4 regions of the Thioalkalivibrio sp. AKL10 genome follow, and region 2 is predicted to be linked to each of the others. Evidence: predicted binding sites of a transcription regulator. Region 2 holds the regulator's gene; each other region holds the start of a gene.
The links. Region 2 encodes FliA, which starts transcription of late flagellar genes. Its sites were predicted from a motif close to GCTAAAGTTNNNNNNNNNNCNGCCGATA; they were not measured.

Region 1: G333_RS0107145 (chemotaxis protein CheV) is a predicted target of FliA. The motif match lies at 1,867-1,894, and genes of this name have one in related genera.
Region 3: G333_RS0109100 (methyl-accepting chemotaxis protein) is a predicted target of FliA. The motif match lies at 1,357-1,384, and genes of this name have one in related genera.
Region 4: G333_RS0102835 (methyl-accepting chemotaxis protein) is a predicted target of FliA. The motif match lies at 1,773-1,800, and genes of this name have one in related genera.

What each region holds. Positions count from the first base shown of each region.
Region 1 covers NZ_KB907143.1:281,794-285,270, reverse strand. Annotated here, with positions in the region: gene G333_RS0107150 (protein-glutamate O-methyltransferase CheR) at 1-595, opposite strand, end outside; gene G333_RS0107145 (chemotaxis protein CheV) at 800-1,738, opposite strand; gene flgA (flagellar basal body P-ring formation chaperone FlgA) at 2,261-2,938, shown strand; gene flgM (flagellar biosynthesis anti-sigma factor FlgM) at 3,078-3,392, shown strand; gene G333_RS0107130 (flagella synthesis protein FlgN) at 3,408-3,477, shown strand, end outside.
Region 2 covers NZ_KB907143.1:607,133-610,609, forward strand. Annotated here, with positions in the region: gene G333_RS0108670 (protein phosphatase CheZ) at 1-556, opposite strand, end outside; gene cheY (chemotaxis response regulator CheY) at 652-1,032, opposite strand; gene G333_RS0108680 (RNA polymerase sigma factor FliA) at 1,074-1,841, opposite strand; gene G333_RS0108685 (MinD/ParA family protein) at 1,838-2,662, opposite strand; gene flhF (flagellar biosynthesis protein FlhF) at 2,649-3,477, opposite strand, start outside.
Region 3 covers NZ_KB907144.1:63,901-67,377, reverse strand. Annotated here, with positions in the region: gene G333_RS0109105 (DEAD/DEAH box helicase) at 1-625, shown strand, start outside; gene G333_RS0109100 (methyl-accepting chemotaxis protein) at 1,407-2,636, shown strand; gene G333_RS0109095 (DUF255 domain-containing protein) at 2,740-3,477, opposite strand, start outside.
Region 4 covers NZ_KB907142.1:584,413-587,889, reverse strand. Annotated here, with positions in the region: gene G333_RS0102835 (methyl-accepting chemotaxis protein) at 1-1,677, opposite strand, end outside; gene G333_RS0102830 (ATP-binding cassette domain-containing protein) at 1,842-3,477, opposite strand, start outside.

The DNA.
Region 1 (3,477 bases), 330 kb from region 2:
CGATCAGGTTGAGCTTCTGAAAGCGACAGCGCCGCTGCACATCCGGGATCACCTTGTGGCCATCCGCGACGGTCTCGAAGAAGCGCGCGCGCCGGTTCTCGCTGAGCCCGCGCACGATGCTCAGGCCGTCGTACACGGCCCGCCGCGCATCGTCCAGGATCTTCTCTGACAGGTCCGTGCCCAGAATGGAGACCGGAACCTTCCGGGCCGGCCGCGACTCCTCCCATTCCGAGACTACCATCGAGATCGTATAGGCCTCCTGCCCACTGGAGCAGCCCGCGGACCAGACCTTGATGCTGCCTCCCTTCGCGGCCAGTTCCGGCAACAACACGTGACGCAGGATCTCGAACGGAAAGCCATCGCGGAACCAGGACGTCTCGTTGGTCGTCATCGCATCGATCACGCGGGTGCGCAGGCGCGGATTCGGGGCCTGCCGCATGGCATGCAGCAGTTCCGGGACGCTCTTGAAGTCAAACTCGTCGAGCAGGCGCGACAGACGACTGGAAACCAGGTACTGGCGGCTGTCGCCCAGCACCAGACCGCAGCAGTCCTGCAGAAAGCGGGAGAACTCCTCGTAGTCGCGGGAATCGATCACCGAGTCATCCCTGAGCGCTGTCCATCGTGATTAGGCATCCTGATGACGAATCCTTGACCGGGGCCTCTTGGCCGGAAAACCGGGGTGATCCCGAAGATCGGGTCGAGTATACGGCGTCGCGCGCATGGCACCATACAGCCCGAGTGGCGGCCACCCGTCGCCGCTCCGGGCTTGCCGAGCGGCAACGCGGTTCCGCCCGACCGGTCATTCGGCCTGTTGATCCGGGCGCCCGGTCTGGTCCAGCACCGCATTCGCCAGCTCGTCGGGATTGAACTTGGACAAAAAGGCATCGGCCCCGGCGCGCTTGACCATATCCGTGTTGAATTCCCCACTCAGTGAGGAGTGCAGCAGCACCCGCAAATTCTGCAGCGCGGGATTGTCCCGGATGCGCGCGGTCAGGGTGTAGCCATCCATGCGTGGCATCTCGATATCCGAGATCACCAGTTCGACCTGGTCGCCTACCGGCCCTTCCGCGGCCTTCTGCTCAAGGAAGTCCAGTGCTTCCTGGCCATCCTTGAAGACATCGTATTCGAAACCGAGTCCCTTGATCGCCCCCTCGATCTGCTTGCGCGCCACCACCGAGTCATCGACGATCACGACCTTGCGCCCGCTGGCCTCGCGGGCGTTCTCGCGGATGGATGGCGAGACCTCGCTGGGCAGCGGATTGACGATGGAGAGCACCCGTTCGACATCGATAATCTCGACCAGCTTGTTGTCGATCTCCGTGACGGCCACCAGGAAGGATTCGCGCCCGGTTCCGCGCGGGGGCGACTTCACGTCCTGCCAGTTCACGTTGACGATGCGGTCCACCGCCGACACCCAGAAGCCCTGCACCGAACGATTGAACTCGGTGACCACCACCTTCTGCTCCCCGTTGTCGACCGCCCCGACGGCGCCACGCAGGCCCATCGCTCGCGTCAGGTCAATGATCGGCACGGTACCGCCACGCAACGTCGCCACTCCGCGTACCACGCTCATGGAGCCGGGAATCTGACGCAGCGGCGGCGACGGAATCACCTCGCGGACCTTGAAGACATTGATCCCGAAGGTCTGCGACCCACCCAGATGGAACAGCAGCAGCTCCATGCGGTTCTGCCCCACCAACTGGGTTCGCTGATTCACATCGTCAATGAATTGACTCATCGTGCCGCTCTCCTTGCCCCGATTGCTCTTAGCACCGGACAGGCCTCAAAGGCCAAGTGTGCACCGCGCAACCCCGGCCTGTCATTTGCATTTGCGTGCATGCGCCTTCTGACGCCGCCTCATGGCCATAACGGCCGCCTCCGACGGGCCTTGAATGCGCGCGCGGCGCGGGGTGCCCATTCATTGGCACGACATCTGCATGTTTTTGCGCACTGAAACCGCACGCGACTCGCTCGACATCGACGCAAGATCCGTCAAACCCGAGCCATTCGCGCACAGTCCGACGCCCGCACCGAACTGGCTGCGCAGGACAGGACCAAACAGGACCGCAACATGAACCAGCGCCGACCCATTTCAGAATTTTCTTCCGCTGCCAGGAAGACGCTGATCCGTTCGCTCGTTCGCGTTGGGGCCTCATTCGTTCCAGGAAAAGGCGGGCCCTCCGGTGCCTCGCCAGCGAGCGTGATCGACTCGAGCGCAAACGTGCGAGCCATTCCGCGTCTCCTTGCCGGAGTCGCCCTCTTGTTCACCCTGGTACTGCTGTCTACCAGCGTCCGGGCCGAAGTCCACCCGGTTGACGACATCCGCCACGCCGCCGAGCAGTTCCTGATTCAGGAACTGGGCGTTACCGATACCGAGAAGGATGTTTCCATCGAGATTGGCCAGCTCGACAAGCGTCTGCGCCTCGTCCCCTGTACGGACGGCCTGGAAGCGCGTTTCCCACCCGGCGGGCGGCGTGACGGCAACACCGCTGTCCATATCCAGTGTGCCGGCCCGGTGACCTGGCAGTTATACGTGCCGGCGACGGTCGAACGTTACGCCGAAGTGCTGGTTGCGAACCGTACCCTGCCGCGCCAGCACACCCTCTCGGCGGGCGACCTGCGTTTCCAGCGAATCGAGACCTCGCGCCATGCCGGCAGTTATCATGAGGAAAAGAATGCCCTGATCGGCCAGCAGACCCGGCGCAGCATCCGCCCGGGTCAGATCATCGGAACCCAGCACGTGAGCCCGCGCGAGATCATCAGTCGCGGCCAACGGGTTACCATCCTGGCAGAGAACGGCTCAATCGCCATCCGCATGCAGGGCGAAGCGCTGGAGAACGGGACGCTGGGCGAACGAATCCGCGTCAAGAACGCATCCTCCGGGCGCGTCGTCGAAGGCGAAATCCAGGCCTCCGGCCACATCCGGGTAGCGCTTTGAGGCCTCGCCCCACCATGCACGCCAACGATCTTCGAGGCGGACTGTGAAGCCCGTTACACTTTTCCGCCCCCGAGGCCTACAGTTTCAGCAACGCTGGCCGTAAACAATTGCAGCACAGTTACAACGACAGGAAGGCATCATGGATATCAAGGGCCTCAATACGAACAGCCTGCGCCCCGACAGCCAGAACCCCGGGGTAAAGGGTCGCGACGAGTCCGGCAACACGGCAAGCCGTGCCCCGGCCTCCGGTAACGCATCGACGGCAAACAATGATTCGGTCACGCTCACCGGGGCCGCCCAGGCAATGAATGCCGCGGCCGGCGCGGGCGACACCGCCCCCTTCGACGCCGCCCGCGTTGCCGAACTGCGCGAGGCAATCTCCAGCGGCAACTATCCAGTGGACAACCAGCAGCTGGCCGATCGCATGATCGACCTCGAAAGCCTGCTGCGCTAACCCGGTCTATCGCCCATGAATGCCGACGCGCACCATAAACTGCAACGCTCGCTCGAGACCTCAATCCGGCTGGCTCATCAGCTGG
Region 2 (3,477 bases):
CCAGCTGGATCACGCGGCGAATCACCTGGCCGGTAATGTCCTGATAACTTTGTGCCATCAACACCTCGGAGAGCAGCCGCCGCAATTCCTCGGCGTCCTCGCCCGCCTGCCCGAAGAAGCTGTCCAGCTCACGCGCGAAATCGCGGAATTCGTCCACCGAGAGCTGCCGGTTGCGAAAGCGCGTCCATTTGGCGGTCAAGTCGGCCGCCTGCTGGCTGAACGACTCGGCGATCGGCAGGCTCGATTCGATGGCGCCCATCGTGGCGTGCGCGGCCTGCTCGGTCATGGTGACCACGTAGTTCAGGCGTTCCTTCGCATCCGGGATCTCCGCCTGGGTCAGCTCTACCAGGCGCGAGTCGCCACGGAAGCTTTGCAAGGCCTCGTGAAGGTCGCGCGTCAGCTTGCCCAGTTCGTCGAAGAGCTCGCGGTCGTAAGGACGCGCTAGATCCTGCACCAGCGCGCGTGCCGCCGCGTCGTCGCCCGCCTCGAGCGTCTGCACCAGTTGCCGGGCCAGCTCGAGCTGGCCGTCGCGTGGGGGGTGTTCCTGTTCAGTCATGAGGAGCCTCTTGCTGGTACGGCGCCGAAGGAGCCGGGTCACGTCCACCCGCGCAAGCGAGACGGACGTCGTCCGTATTCATCACTGAGCGATGCTTAGCCCTGTGCTTCAATACGTTCGAAGATCTTGTCGATCTTTTCCTTCAGCGTTTCGGCGGTAAACGGCTTGACCACGTAACCGTTCACACCTGCCTCCGCAGCCTCCACGATCTGGTCGCGCTTGGCCTCGGCCGTCACCATCAGCACCGGCATCGACTTCAGGTTGGCATCCGCCCGGACGGCCTTCAGCAGGTCGATGCCCGGCATATTGGGCATGTTCCAGTCGGTAATCAGGAAGTCGAAATCACCATTTTGCAGCATCGGCAGCGCGGTGCTGCCGTCGTCGGCTTCCTGCGTATTATTGAAGCCAAGATCGCGCAAGAGGTTCTTGATAATGCGCCGCATCGTGGAAAAATCGTCCACGATGAGAATTTTCATTCCCTTGTCCACACGTCACTCCGGGATTCGTAAGGTGAGTTTTAGAATAACTGCAAAGCCGTGCCGTCTTCGAGCCACGACCCCATGCGCGCGCGCAGCCGGATGACCGCCTGGCTGCGAATCTGGCTCACGCGCGACTCGGTCACGCCCAGAACAGCCCCGATCTCGCGCAGATTCAGTTCTTCGGTGTAATACAGCGACAGCACCAGGCGTTCGCGTTCAGGCAGATCCCCAAGGGCCTCGGCCAACTCCTCGCGAAACTCGCCAGCCTCAAGGCTACGCGACGGAGAGACTTCCTGCCCCTCGATCACACGATCGGCCCCGTCATCCCCGCCACCCAGATCGTCCAGCGCAAACAGATGGGCCCCGGCATGGTCCTTGAGCATGTCGTAATAGTCATCGATCGCCACGTCCAGCTCGGCCGCCACTTCGCTCCCACGCGCCGCACGCCCCTCACGGGCCTCGACACTCTGGATCGCGGCGGCAATACGCCGGCTGTTGCGGTGCACCGAACGCGGCGTCCAGTCACTGCGACGCAATTCGTCGATCATCGCACCGCGGATGCGGATTCCGGCGTAGGTGGCAAAGGTCGCCCCCTGCCCGCCCTCGAACTGCCGCGCCGCCTCCAGAAGGCCGATCATGCCGGCCTGGATCAGATCATCGACCTGGACCGAGGCCGGCAGACGGGCCATCAGGTGGTGCGCGATGCGATGCACCAGTTCAACGTGATCGGCAATCAACTTCTCGTGTCCACCGGTCGCGGTGGACGTCGCCTGGTAGCCGGAAAGTCGATTACGCGTCGTCATCATGCACTCTGCAGCATTCGTTCCACGAAGAACCCGACGCCCCCGTGGTCACCCCCACCAACCGGCCAGCGGTCCACCGTGCGTGCCAGTTCGGCAAACGCCTTGCCGGCCGGACTGCCGGGATACTGCTGAACCACCGGTGCCCTTTTCTGCACGGACTTGCGCAGATGTTCGTCCATCGGGATATAGCCGGCCAGATCCAGGACCACCTCCGGCAGGTAATTGCCACAGACGGTATTGAGTTTCTGCATCAGCCGCTCCGCACCCTCGCGTCCGCTGACCATGTTGGTGACCATGCGGAAACGCCGCAGCCCGTGGTCACGATGCAGCACCTTGATCAGGGCATAGGCATCGGTAATCGAAGCCGGCTCGTCGCAGACCACCACAAGGGTCTCCTGTACCGCCCGGCAGAACGAAGTCACCGACTCCTGCAGGCCTGCAGCAGTGTCCACGATCAGGACATCCAGCGGCTTGCGGTAGGCGCTGAAGGCATGGATCAGCCCCGCGTGCTCGGCCGGCGTAAGATTCGCCATCGCCGCGATACCGGAGGCCGACGGGACCACCTTCACCCCGTCCGGCCCCTGAACCAGGACATCGTCCAGGCTGTCCACGGCGCCGGTCACCAGGTCGTGCAGGGTGCGCTCCGGGCGCATCCCGAGCAACAGGTCCACGTTGGCCAGGCCCAGATCCGCATCGAACAGCATCACCTCGCGGCCCAACCGGGCCAGGCCGACCGCCAGATTGACCGACACGTTGGTCTTGCCCACGCCGCCCTTGCCCGAGGCGACCGCAATGACCTTCAACGGCTTGTTAGTGCGTGGCATAACGCCCCTTTCCAACCGGCTGAATCAGTTCCAGTGTGGCCGGCTCGGCCCCCTGCGCCGGGCGCAGCGGCGAGCGCGAGCGTCGCGGCGCTTCCATTTCGGCCAGCCGTTCGGCGGCCCAGGTCTCGCGGGCATTGCCACCCGCCTGCGCACCCTCGGCATCGTCGTCCAGTGCCAGGCGGGTCAGATACCCCGTATCGACCCGGTGAAAATCCTCGGCGATGCGCTGGCCATCGCTTACAAACCCAAGCCCCAGGTGCTGGTCCAGCAGGACCGACAGGACCTCGCCCAGCTGTTCTGCCTCGTCCAGTTTGGTCAGCACCAGCGCCGAGGGATCCGCCTTGCGAAACGCGTCCAGCACCCGCCGCAAGGTACTGCCCTGGGTCGTGGCCGACACAACCAACCAGCTCTCGGCACGGATATCCGGCGGCAGATGCGCGAACAGCGACTCCTCCTCCACCGCGCGCGGCGCCTGCCCGGCGGTATCCACCAGGATCAGGTGGCCATCGTCCACGCGCCGCGCCAGATCGCGCAGTTCGCGCGCATTCTGCAGCACGCGCACCGAGATCCCCGCCATCTGTGCAAAGGCTTGCAGCTGCCGTGTGGCACCGATGCGCTGGCTGTCCAGGGTCACCAGCGTAACCGAATCCGGTCCCATCCGACGGATCTGGCGCAACGCGATCCGTGCCAGCGTGGTGGTCTTTCCGACACCGGTCGGCCCCACCATCGCCAGCAGCCCGCCCTCGTCCAGGATCGCCGGGCGATGCGTGGCAATCGCACCCGAAAGCCGCGCGCGGAGACGCTCCCAAGCCTGC
Region 3 (3,477 bases), on a different contig from region 2:
CAGCCAGAAGCGCGAGCTGCTGAGCCACCTGATCCGCACCAACAAATGGGAACAGGTGCTGGTGTTTACCCGCACCAAGCATGGCGCCAATCGCCTGGCCGAGAAGCTGTCGAAGGATGGCGTGCGCTCCGAGGCGATCCACGGCAACAAGAGCCAGGCGGCGCGCACCAAGGCGCTGAAGCAGTTCAAGTCCGGCCAGGTGCCGGTCCTGGTAGCCACGGATATCGCCGCGCGCGGGCTGGACATCGACCAGCTGCCGCAGGTCGTCAATTTCGAGCTGCCGAACGTGCCGGAGGACTACGTGCATCGCATCGGTCGCACCGGGCGGGCCGGCTCCGACGGCGCCGCGCTGTCACTGGTGGACGGTGAGGAGATCAAGCTGCTGAAGGGCATCGAACGCCTGATTCAGCGCCCGATCGACCGTATCGAAACCGAGGGCTTCGCCACGCCGAAGCCGGCTGCCAATGACGGCAACGGCAATCGCCGTGGTGGTCCGGGTGGCAAGCCGGGCGGAGGCGCCCGCAGTGGCGCCCCGCGCAACGGTCGCGGTGGCAAGCCCGGTGGGGGTCGCGGCGGCAACGGTCGCCCGTCCGCCAACGGCAACCGCGCGGCTCGCAGCCGGTAAGCGGACCCGCTAACGCAGTACCGCGAACCCGCGGTCCCGAGTCTCGGGCCCGCGGGTTTTTTGTGTCTGGGTATCGGGGGTGAGGCGAGTGCCCGCTCAAGGGCTTTATTCACCACGAAGCGCACGAAGAAGGTCAAGGCCAAAGGCCTATCAACTCAGAGGACACAGAGAAAGGACGAATTCTGTCCGGAACGTCTGTTAGCCATGGCCGCTGGCCCGACCGCTGAAACCAAGCGAGCCCCTGCTTCAAGTTGAAAGCCTTTCCATTTTCTCCGTGAACTCCGTGTCCTCTGTAGCGCGATCGGCCTTGATGTCCTTCGTGTCCTCATGCGCTTCGTGGTGAGACGATTTCCTGATTAGCGATAAGAGTCAGCCAGTGCCGGGGGGCCTTTGGGGGGCGTGCATGGCCCGCCCCGGGGCACTTGGATCCAGGCCTTGTTGGGGATGTCACCATCGCGGAGCGCCTTACCCCTGCCTGGTCATCCCGGCCGGAGCGAAGCGAAGAGCCGGGATCTCCCCCGTCTGGGCAACCCCCAACCGCAGAGATCCCGGATAACCGCTACGCGGTTTCCGGGATGACCAAGCTGGGGGCGGCTGGAAACCCGGGCCGGCACGGTCATTGGGCCTGGCTGATGATTGTTGCTAATCAGGAGCGATTTTTGGCTTGTGTTGGGACCCGAGGTTGACCCGGATCAAGACGATAGGGCCGGGGCGGATGGATACTGTGTCGGGCTCAAGACCGGGATCGGCTGGTCGTTAAGAGACGGAAAGGAGGGCGTCGATGAAGATTGGACCGTTGGGTGGGCTGCGACTGAAGCTGATTATCCTGGTGATCGTGGTGAGCACCGTGCCGTTGTCCATCATGGGCGGGGTGACCTTCCACACCATGAAGGGTGATCTGGCCGCGGGTGTGGACGCGGCGCTGGTGAGCCAGTTGTGGTGGCTGCTGTGGGTGCTGTGGATCGTGGCGTTCGTGGTGGCGCTGGGTATTGGCTGGTTCTACGCCAATGTGCTGACGCGCCCCATGGAGCGCCTGGCCGAGGGGCTGGAGGCGATCGGCGAGGGCCGTGCGGATCTCGGGCACCGAGTGGAGGTGACGACCGACGACGAGATCGGGCGCACCGGCGCGGCCTTCAACACGGTGATGGGCCGGCTTTCGGGGCTTATCCGCCAGGTTGCCGACGCGGCGGACGGGATTGCCGCCTCGGCGCGGCAGCTGGATGGGCGCAGCAATGAACTGACGCGTGCCACCCACGAACAGCGCGGTGATGTGGAGCAGGTGGTCACGGCGATGAACCAGATGTCTGCCACGGTGCAGGAGGTCGCCAACAACACGCAGAGCACGGCCGAGAGTGCGGGGCAGGCGACGCGTGCGGCGGAAGGCGGGCGCACCGTGGTGCAGGCGACCCAGGGTGCGATCAACACGCTGGCCGGCGAGATTCGTCAGGCGAACAATGTGATCGTGGAGCTGAAAGGGGACAGCGACAACATCGGCACGATCCTGCAGGTGATCGAGGAGATCGCCGAGAAGACCAACCTGCTGGCACTCAACGCGGCCATCGAGGCGGCGCGGGCCGGCGAGGCCGGGCGGGGCTTCGCGGTGGTCGCGGACGAAGTGCGCCACCTGGCGCAGCGCACCAACGACTCGACCGGGGAGATCCGCGAGATCATTCAGCGCCTGCAGGGCGGGGCTACCCGTGCGGTGCAGGCGATGGAGGTCAGCCAGCAGCATGCGGAGACCTCCGTGGCGAAGGCGGGCGAGGCCGGCGAGACCCTGGAGTACATCCACGACTCGGTGACCGCCATCGACGACATGACCCGCCAGGTGGCCAGCGCGACCGAGGAGCAAAGCCAGGTGGCGGAAGAGATCAACCGCAACATCCACCACATCAACGATATTGCCGTGCGCAACGCCGACGGGGCGAACGAGATGCAGCAGGCGGTGGAGGCGCTGGAGGCCTTGGCGCAGCAGCTACAGGGCGAGGTTGCGGGGTTCCGTCAACAGGCGTAACGGCCGAGCCAGGCGCAGCGCAGGTTCGGCTCGCCATCCTGGGAAACTGGGGGTGGTGTGTTGTGACGCCGGATAAGCGACCGCAAGGCCTTGCAACGGGGCTTCAGAAGCCCCGGCGCAGGGCGTCGAAGCCCAGAGCGACGTCGTCGGGGTCGGCACCGGGCTCGATGCGCAGGCGTTCGCGCACCATGTTGCGATCGATGTGGGATTCCTCGATGGCGGTGCCCGGCAGACGGTAGAGCCACCAGGCCAGCGCCGCCTGGGTGCGGGTCTCCGACCAGGGTTCCAGGTCGGTGCCGATCCGCTCGGCGTGGGCGCCCAGCTCCTCGTTGAAGAACGGTTCCAGCCGGTCCAGTGCCGCGAGCGGGTCGGGCATCTCCGGTGGCTCGCCGTCCAGTGCCTCCGTGGCGCGCGCCAGCTCCTGGCGGGCGATCTCCGGCCAGATCTGCGAGGGCAGGTAGCCTTCCATCGCCGGGCGACCCGCCGCGGTGATGCCGTGCAGGTAGCCCTGTTCGGTCTGCAGGTAGCGATCCAGCGCCCGAAGGGCCTCGTGTGCCCACTCCAGTGTGTCCCTGTCTTCCAGCACTCGCGCCATGTTGGCGAGGGCGGCGATCGCCTGGCCCGAGGTGTCGGCGTAGGTGTTGCGGTCGACCTGCGGCGGGTCGGTTTGCGTGCGCGTCTCCGGGTCCAGCTGGTAGTAGTCGCGGTCGGCGTACTGGCTGTTGCCGAAGCGCAGCTGGCGGCTGTCCCACAGGTGGTCTTGCAGGTAGTCGCGGATGCCGCGGGCGATCTCGGCGTAACGCTCGTCGCCGGTGGTGTCATGGGCCTCGGAGAACAGCCA
Region 4 (3,477 bases), on a different contig from region 2:
GGTCTCGATCTCGTCGGTGGATTCCTGCGTACGGGTCGCCAGCTTGCGTACCTCGTCGGCCACCACCGCGAAGCCGCGGCCGTGTTCACCGGCGCGGGCGGCCTCGATGGCCGCGTTCAGGGCCAGCAGGTTGGTCTGTTCGGCCACGCCGCGGATCACCTCGAGGATGGTCCCGATCTGCTTCGAGTCCTCGCCCAGCTTGGCCACGGTGTCGGCCGCCTGTTCGACCGTCCCGAGCAGCGAGGCCATGGACTCGATGTTCTTGCTCATCACCTCGGAGCCGTTGTTCACTGCATTCCCGGCCTCCTGGCCCGCCTGGGAGGTCGCATCGGTGTTGCGGGCGATCTCCTCGGCGCTGCTTTGCAGTTCGTTGATCGCGGTGGCGACGCGGTCGGTCTCGTCGCGCTGGCGCGACACGGCCTCGCGGGCCTGGTAGGCCTCCTGGTTCAGGTTCTCGGTGGCGCGATTCAGCGTCTCGGTGCCGCCGCGGGCATTGCCGATGGCCTGGGCGATCTTGTCGGTGAAGCGGTTGAAGGCCCGGCCCAGCTGTGCGGTTTCGATCAGGCCGTTCTCGTCCAGGCGGCGGCTCAGGTCGCCGTCGCCGTTCGCGATCTCCTCGAGTGCCGCGGTCGAGTGGGCCAGGGCGCGCCGGACCACCAGGATGATGAACACCGCGCCGGCCAAGCCCAGGATCACGCCAATCAGGGCCAGTACGCCCTGGGTGGTCTGGGTCGCGCGCATGTCGGCGGTCAGCGCGGCGGCGCTGCGCTCGGCGCGATTGGTAATCCGCTCGCTGAGTCCCTGCAGGTGGTCACGCGCCTCGATCAGCACGGGCCCGATCTCGGTACGGATCAGGTAGGCGTCTTGCAGTGCCTGTTCACTGCCGTGGATCTCGATCAGGTCATCCAGCGCCGTGTTCTGGGTGTCCAGCGCCCCCTGGAAGTCCTCCAGCGCGATCTGCTGTTCGAAGTCCAGATCGTCGAACTGGTCCATCAGCTGTGCGGTGATGTCGTTGGTGCGGGTCGAGAACAGTCGGACATTCTCGCGGAAGGCATCGTCCCGGAAGGCGATAAAGCCGCGCAGGTTCGAGGTGACCTGCACCACCGACATACGCAGGTCATGCAGGGTGTCGAGACGATCCCAGGACCGCTGGAAGCGCGGGAGCCCCATCTCGGCGCTGATCATCATGTTGGTCTGCTGGGTCATCTCGCGGCTGGCGGGGTTGGCCCGGGCATTGGCGATGCCCAGCGCCGGCATGTTTTCGGCGGGGTTTTCGGCCACCTCGATCAGTCGGTCCTCGAAGCTGGCGAACTGGTTGACCAGCCGGCGGACCTCGGTCGCGCTGGCGGACAGTTCCTCGTCGGCGGCGATCACCGGGTTCTCGTTCAGGGCGCGGGTTGCGCCATCGAGGTCACGCATCGCGTTTTGCCACGCGTCGCGGTGGGACTGCTCCTCGCTCATCAGGTAGAACCCGAGAAACGCCGCGCTCTCCTGCAGCAATTGCTCGACGTCATTGACCCGGGCTACCGCCGGGTAGTCGGACTGGGTGAGCTGTTCAACCCCTTGGCTGCCCGTACTCATCGCGCGCAGGGCCAGCAGGGAGTTGATGATCAGGATGGCGACCACCAGGCCAAAGCCGGCGATCAGTAGCCCCCGAATGGAGAGTTTGTCCAGCATGCGATGACTCCTTCTGGGCGCCTTGTGTCCGGCGCTTCACGAACCGGCCGCGACCATTACGACCGCGGACTCGAAAGGTGGTGATTCAACCCCTGTTACGGCCGGCCGCGCTCAGAGTTGAGCCGGTTATTCAGGGAGTCGCCGGAGGATAGACGTGCCGGGGCTCAGTCGGATTCCAGCTGTTCCCAGCGCTCGTAGCAGAGGGCCAGTTCAGACTCGACGGCTTCGAGCCGCGTCTGCAGTTCGCGCATGCGGTCACCGTCGCGCAGGGCATCCGGCTCGGTCATGGCCGTGGTCAGGCTTTGCTGTTCCTGTTCCAGGGCCTCGATCTGTGCCGGCAGGGCCTCCAGTTCGCGCGCGGTCTTGTAGGACCGTTTGCGTGGGGTCGCCGGTGCCGGCTCGGGTGCGGGCGCCGCGGGTTTGGCCGCGGGCTCGGCCTTCGCGGTCGCTCCGGACTCGCCCTCCAGCAGGCGCCGGGTGACCCGTTCGGGCAGGTCGGACCAGCCGCCGACGAACTCTTCGACCGCGCCATCGCCCGGCAGGACCAGGGTGGAGGTCGCGACGTTGTCGAGGAACGAGCGGTCGTGACTGACCACGATAACGGTGCCGGTGTACTCGATCAGGAGCTGCTCCAGCAGCTCCAGGGTCTCCACGTCGAGGTCGTTGGTCGGCTCGTCGAGCACCAGCAGGTTCGCCGGGCGCAGGAACAGCTTCGCCAGCAGCAGGCGGTTGCGCTCGCCCCCCGATAGCGCCGATACCGGCTGGCGGGCACGCGCGGGCGGGAACAGGAAGTCTTCCAGATAGGACAGGATGTGGCGGCTCTCGCCGTTGACCATGACCCGGTCGCGGCCCTCGCCGACCGCATCCTGAACCGTGGTCGCCTCGTCCAGGCGGGCACGGGCCTGGTCGAAGTAGGCGATCTCCAGCTGGGTGCCCAGCTTGACGCTGCCTGCGAGCGGCTCCATCTGGCCCAGGAGCCCGCGCAGCAGGGTGGTCTTGCCCGCCCCGTTGGGTCCGACGATGCCCAGGGCATCCCCGCGCTGCAGCAGCAGGTTCACGTCGCGCACGATGGGGGTGTCGTAGCCAAAATCGGCGTGTTCCGCCTCGATCACCAGGCGTCCGGAGCGCTGCTCCGGACTCAGCTTCATCTTCACCTGGCCGCCGCGTTCGCGGCGTTCGGCACGCTTGCGACGCAATGCCTGAAGTGCCCGCACGCGGCCTTCGTTACGGGTGCGTCGCGCCTTGATGCCCTGGCGCACCCAGACCTCCTCCTGGGCCAGCTTGCGGTCGAACTCCGCGCGCTGGGTGGCCTCCGTTTCCAGCCTTTCGGCCTGGCGCTCGCGGAAGGCCTCGATGGATGGTGGGTGCTCGTACAGATGCCCGCGGTCCAGCTCGAGGATGCGCGTGGCCACGCTCTCCATGAACTGGCGATCATGACTGATGAACACCACGGTCAGTCCGCTCTCGATCAGGAATTGTTCCAGCCAGCGGATCGCGGCCACGTCCAGGTGGTTGGTGGGCTCGTCGAGCAGCAGCAATTGCGGGCGTTGCACCAGCTCGCGCGCCAGCCACACCCGTCGCTTCAGCCCGCCCGACAGCGCGGCGAACTGCGCCTCGGGATCCAGGCTCAGGTGCGAAATCGTGGTCTCCACCCGGTTCTGCAGGCTCCAGCCGTCGATGGCGTCGAGTTTCGATTGCACGGGCCCCATCTTGTCCAGGGCGTCCATGTCACCCGATGCCGCGGCCTGGCTCAGGTGGTGGAAGCGTTCCAGCAACCGGCCGGCCTCGCCGAGGCCCTCG